Regions from separate parts of the Martinezella sp. CNPSo 3964 genome, predicted to be linked through region 2. Evidence: predicted binding sites of a transcription regulator. Region 2 holds the regulator's gene; the other holds the start of a gene.
What was found. Region 2 encodes LexA, which represses DNA repair genes until DNA is damaged. Its sites were predicted from a motif close to TGTTCNNNNTGTGTTCNG; they were not measured.
Positions count from the first base shown of each region.

Region 1: dnaE (DNA polymerase III subunit alpha) is a predicted target of LexA. The motif match lies at 1,340-1,357, and genes of this name have one in related genera.

Region 1 is NZ_JBXSOW010000001.1:583,826-586,971, reverse strand. Features, by position in the region: gene AC13Q5_RS02900 (DUF5680 domain-containing protein) at 100-567, opposite strand; gene AC13Q5_RS02895 (hypothetical protein) at 644-1,237, opposite strand; gene dnaE (DNA polymerase III subunit alpha) at 1,594-3,146, shown strand, end outside.
Region 2 is NZ_JBXSOW010000001.1:194,469-197,614, reverse strand. Features, by position in the region: gene AC13Q5_RS00980 (ComEC/Rec2 family competence protein) at 1-1,440, shown strand, start outside; gene lexA (transcriptional repressor LexA) at 1,421-2,143, opposite strand; gene AC13Q5_RS00970 (VOC family protein) at 2,563-3,146, shown strand, end outside.

The DNA.
Region 1 (3,146 bases), 390 kb from region 2:
GCATGCCGCGCAAAAGTGCGGAGCGGTTTTCCGACAACGACATGTGCAAAATCAAAGAGCTAAAGCATAGGAAGCGAAACTGAAAGATCGCGACGAGCTTTAGGGAACGATCAGGCCGCCGCGATAATCCAGCTCATAGGCCTTGCGGTCCTTCACCATGATAGTTTCATGGCCGGTGAAGTGGTTGCATGACCCGGTGCTGTGGTCGATATAGCGACCGTAGGCATGTTCGAATTCGAAGCCGCCGAGAAAGCGCTTTTCATCAAGATAGAGGCGCAGCAATGCTGCCTTGATGACCATACCAGCGCGCCTCCCGTCGATCAGGTCGGGCTCGACGATATGGCCGAAATAATTCATGGCCCAGACCGGCTCGCCATCGTGCCAGACAAGCTCCTGTCCGGCAAAATCGGTCCCGCCGAAATAGCTGTCGAGATAACGCCAGCGGCCACTTGCATAGCCGATGTCGTGCGACCCGTTGCGGCAGGATGGCAGTCTCTCTCCATCGCCGACATAGGTTTCCGCCTTAGCGGTGACAATGAAATCGTTCAGCTCGGCAAGATCCGGCATGACCCTCTCCAGTGGTGAGCTGGCAAGATGCCACCGGGTCGGTAATTTGTAAAGAACAAAAAGAGAACATTCGTGATTATTGGCCGTTTCCGCAGGCCTTCTGACCGATATCGTCCTGCCAGTCCTGGATACTGACAGTCTTGGCATCAGCCTTCAACGTCTTGCCGTCCTTGGTCACTTTTCCGGTCAGCACATTGTAGTCACAGCTGTGGCTGTTATCCGGTTCGAGCGTATCACGGGAGTCGTAGGTGTAGCCGGCAACCACGAAACTGTTGCTGCGATAGGCAAGTGTCAACGTCTGGTGCCAGCGATCACGTCCGATGGCATCATTCTGCGAGGTGATCGCGATTGAGCCGTTCGGCAGCGCGGAGATCGATGGCTCCTGGCCGTAGACGCCGTCCGGTGCGGCTCTGCCCCATATCTTATCCGGTGCGCTTGCGGCTAGCTGCAGTAAAGAATGTTCTCGGTCGCGTAGATAGATATAGATGCCGATGGAAGTGTCAGCCTCATCGCCCGGGGCGGGTGCGACCAGAAGAGCAAGGTCCGCACCGCCGTCCTTGTTCCAGTCACCGGTCGCGGCATCGACGATGCGGTTTGGTGCGATGGCGTCCTCGGCATGGACGGCGGTTGCAAGCGATAGAAGAATGAGAACGCAGCCAAGTGATTTCATCGTGATCTCCCTGTTTGCCTTTGCATAGCCTCGGCTTGCCTCGGCGTCCATCGGAGGGCTGAAAAGCCGCGCGATGAAATTTATTGATGCTTCTATTGACTCCTGAACAAAAATGGAACAAAAAAGAAACATAACGAGTAAGGAGCGCGTAGATGACCGATATTATTCGAGACGTTGCAGCATTCACTTCCATCGTCATGTTTGTTGCCAGCTTCTCCCTGATCATGATGGCGATGTAAGTTTTATCCCCCGTTTGCACATGCTGTTCCCATATTTGATGGGGGCAACTTATGGACTTTATGACCCGCAATGCCGAGAATGTCACCGATTCATGTGAGCATGCGGAAGGGTTCGAAATGGCGGATGTGGGTGGCAGCGGCGCGGCAACGCCGGTCGGCGAAATGCCGGAATTCGTGCACCTCAGGGTTCACTCCGCCTATTCTCTGCTAGAGGGCGCATTGCCGCTCAAGAAGATATTGGCCAAGGCTGCCGGCGACAGCCAGCCGGCCATCGCGATTGCCGATACCAATAATCTCTTCGTTGCGCTGGAGTTCTCGCAAAAGGCGATAGACGAAGGGTTGCAGCCGATCATCGGCTGCCAGGTGTCGATCGATATGGAAGATGGCGGCGAGGGCGAGAAGCGCGGGCCGCAGCAGGCTTTGGCAAAGCTGCCGTCCATCGTGCTGCTCGCCGCGACCGAGCAGGGCTATGAACGCCTCGTCGATCTGGTCAGCCGCGCCTATCTCGGCGGCGAAGGCAATCATGCCGTTCACATCGCAGCATCATGGCTGGACGAGATCGGCACGGAAGGCATGATCGCGTTGACAGGTTCGCTGACTGGCCCGGTCGACATGGCGTTGAAGGAGGGGCATGCGCCGCAGGCGCTCTCCCGGTTGCTGGCCCTGAAGCGCCTGTTCGGCGACAGGCTCTATATCGAATTGCAGCGCCATGGCACCTATGATCGCCGTCACGAGCAGAAGATGATCTCGATGGCTTACGAGCATGAGATTCCGCTCGTTGCAACCAACGAGGCCTTTTTCCCGACGCGCGACGATTATGATGCCCATGACGCGCTGATGGCGGTCGCCCATAACGCCATCGTTTCGGACGATACCCGCTTCCGCCTGACCCCGGATCACTATCTGAAAAGCCGCGCCGATATGGCGAAGCTTTTCGCCAATCTGCCGGAGGCGCTGGAACACACCGTCGAGATCGCCCGCCGCTGCTCCTTCATCCTGAAGACGCGCAAGCCCATCCTGCCGCGTTTCACCGGCGCCACCGACGATGCGGAGGAGGCCGAATGTGCGGAATCGGCAGAATTGCGCGCCCAGGCGGTCGAAGGGCTCGACCAGCGTCTTGCCTCGCTCGGCATGGCGCCCGGCTATGAGGAGAAGGAATACCGCGACCGGCTGGAGTTCGAGCTCAGTGTCATCGAGCGCATGAAATTCCCCGGCTACTTCCTGATTGTTGCCGACTTCATCAAGTGGGCCAAGCGCCACGATATCCCCGTCGGCCCCGGCCGCGGTTCCGGTGCAGGCTCGCTGGTTGCCTATGCGTTGACGATCACCGATGTCGATCCGCTGCGCTTCTCGCTGCTGTTCGAGCGCTTCCTCAATCCGGAACGCGTCTCGATGCCGGACTTCGACATCGACTTCTGCCAGGATCGGCGCGAAGAGGTGATCCGCTATGTGCAGGCCAAGTATGGTCGCGAGCAGGTGGCGCAGATCATCACCTTCGGATCGCTGCAGGCGCGCGCCGCCTTGCGTGACGTTGGCCGCGTGCTGGAAATGCCCTATGGCCAGGTCGACAAGATCTGCAAGCTGGTGCCGAACAACCCCGCCAATCCGACGCCGCTCAGCAAGGCGATCGAAGAGGAGCCGCGCCTGCAGGAGGAAGCGGACAAGGAACC
Region 2 (3,146 bases):
TTCAGCCTCTTTCCCGGTGTCGCGCAGGCTTGGCCAACCAAGAAATTCGCAGCCTTCGGCGCGCTTCTCACTGTAACGGCCTATTACCTCATCTCTGGCTTTGGCGTGTCCGCCGAGCGTGCCTTCATCATGATGGCGATCATGCTGGTGGCCGTGCTATTCGATCGGCCATCGATCAGTCTGCGCAACGTCGCACTTTCAGCTATCATCATTCTTGTTCTATCGCCGTCGCAAGTGCTCGGCCCGAGTTTCCAGATGTCCTATGCGGCGACGCTGGCACTGGTGTCGGGTTATTCGCTGTGGAAGCGGCGGCGGCATCGCGAAAGCATTCTGTCGCGCGTTCGTCTGTTAAGTCCGTTATTGTTCGCCACGCGTTTCTTCGCAGGCGTGATGTCGACTTCATTCATCGGCGGCGCGTCGACGGCCATCTTCTCGATCGAGCATTTTCACCGGCTGGCGACATATGGCCTTGCGGCGAATCTTGCCGCCATGCCGGTGGTCTCCTTCATCGTCATGCCGTTCGGCATGGCGGCGATGCTGCTCATGCCTTTCGGCTTGGACGGACCTTTCTGGAAAGTCACCGGAGAGGGGCTTGAGCTCGTCATCGTGATTGCAAGAACCGTCGCCGGTTGGGGAGGCGACATTACCTTCGGCCGCCAACCAGCCTGGCTGATGCCGACATTCATTGTCGGTTTCCTGATCATGAGCATCTTGCGGACCCGGCTGCGCCATCTGGGTCTGTTATTATTGCTCTCCTCCGTGGGCTTGGCAGCATTCGGATCCGGCGTACCGAAACCCGACCTGATGATTTCCGAAGATGGCGTCCTGGTCGCGTTGCGCCAGGACGATATATTAGCCACCAATCGCGAGAGACCACAGGCCTTCATTTTCGAACAATGGCAAAAGGCATTGGTTGCAGCCGAGCATCAGCCGCCGACCATGCTTCCTGCCGATAGCCGGCTTCCACAGATCAGTAAGACGGATCGGCATAAGCGATTGAACAGTGAAGAACAGAAGGCCGTCCGCAAGGCAATGGAGGAAGCCCTGGATCGCACTATGCAGGGCAGTTTTGCCTGCCAGAAAGGAGCATGGTGTGCAGCCATGCTCGAAAATGGCGCGATATTGGTCACGATCGAGAACGCAGCCTATCTGCCCTCAGCCTGCGATACGGCGAACATCGTCGTAACGCCAATTCGATTGCGACTGGATCATTGCCGCTCCGGAGCGATGCTCATAACCGGTGCGACATTGCGCAAAACCGGATCTATCGAAATGGCGCTCACCACCGACAAACCCATTATCTCCGCTGCATTCGAAAATCCGCAGCGGCCATGGACCAGGCATCGAACCTATGATTGGCGCACCGGTAAATTCGACGTGCCACTTGCGCGGGTGTCGCCAGCCGCTGACAATTCGCCGGTCAGTGATAGCGACGAATGAGGCCGACGAGCTTGCCCTGGACCTTGACGCGATCCGGTCCGAAGATGCGGGTTTCATAGGCAGGATTGGCGGCTTCCAGTGCGATCGAGGCACCCTTGCGGCGGAAGCGCTTCAGTGTTGCTTCTTCATCGTCGACAAGCGCGACAACGATGTCGCCGGGATTGGCGGTCGTCGAATTGCGGATGATGACCGTATCGCCGTCGAAAATTCCGGCATCGATCATCGAATCCCCCCGAACTTCAAGCGCATAATGCTCGCCAGAGCCGAGCATGTCCGCGGGTACAGTGATATCGTGCGTATTGTTCTGGATGGCTGAGATCGGAACGCCGGCGGCGATGCGACCCATCACCGGCACCGACGCCGAGCCATTGTGATCATCATTTGCCACCTTCGGCGGAGCCGGTGGGGCAACAGGCTGCGGCTTGCCGAGGCTGCCCTCGATGACGCTGGGCGAAAAGCCACGGCGCGGCTGCAGGCTGGGATTATAGGCATCGGGAAGCTTGATGACTTCGAGCGCCCTGGCCCGGTTCGGCAGCCGGCGGATGAAGCCTCGCTCCTCCAGCGCCGTGATCAGGCGGTGAATGCCGGATTTGGATGCCAGATCCAGTGCGTCCTTCATCTCGTCGAAAGATGGCGGCACACCGGATTCCTTCATGCGTTCGTGAATGAAGAGAAGCAGTTCCTGCTGCTTGCGCGTCAACATCGTCTTGGAACCCCAGAATCAAGAAAAGCTGTGAAACAAATCCAGAACGGACACTATATGTTCCATATGTGTTCCGCAAGTACTTAAATTTCGGTAAAGCCTTGTTGGGCCAGTTAAATAATTACCATTTGCGAATGGATAGGCTCGGAGCATCGCGGCGCTATGTCTGCGCTAACCCAACGAAAAATATGGGAAATGCCGCTCTGCCTGCTTCCAGGGCTTTGTCGTTCGGCCGGTATGCTCAAGACTTGGATGAATGTGGTGGGTCACCGAATAAGCCGGCTATAGGAGAGAATCAGCAATCACGTTTGCGAGATTGCGTTCGGTTCATGTCGTGCGCTTCGGGCGCTCCGTGCTTCCATCTTGAATTGCGCGAGGGATGGGCGCAAATCTGTTGCCGCAGGCAAACAGGAGGAACCATGATTTCGTCCCCGCATCCGCTGGATCATCTCGTACTGCCGACCGTCAATATCGCTCTGGCGCGCGAACGCCTCGGCAAGCTCGGTTTCACGGTGGCTCCGGATGCGCGCCATCCCTTTGGCACGCAGAATGCCTGCGTTTTCCTTGCCGACAAAACCTATCTCGAACCTCTGGGCGTGGCATCTCCGGAGCAGTGCGAGAAGAGCATCGTGGACGGCAATGTTTTCGTTGCGCGCGACCAGGCTTTTCGCTTCCGGGTCGGAGAGGATGGCTTCTCGGCCGTGGTGTTCGGCACGGATGATGCGGTGGCTGATGACGGGCGTTTCAAAGCGGCTGCGATTTCGGCGGGGCAGATGCTGGATTTCTCCCGTCCCATGAAGATGCCGGACGGAACGGAAACCATGGCCGGCTTTCGTCTTGCCTTCGCCGCCGATCTGCGCGCGCCGGATTTTCTCGCCTTCTGCTGTCAGCGCATCAATGCCTTGCCCGCCGACCGCAGCGTGCTCGAGCGTCACGAGAACGGTGTGACCGGCATCGGACGGGTGGCGCTCAGCGCACCGAAGCCGGCGGTGTATCGCAGCTT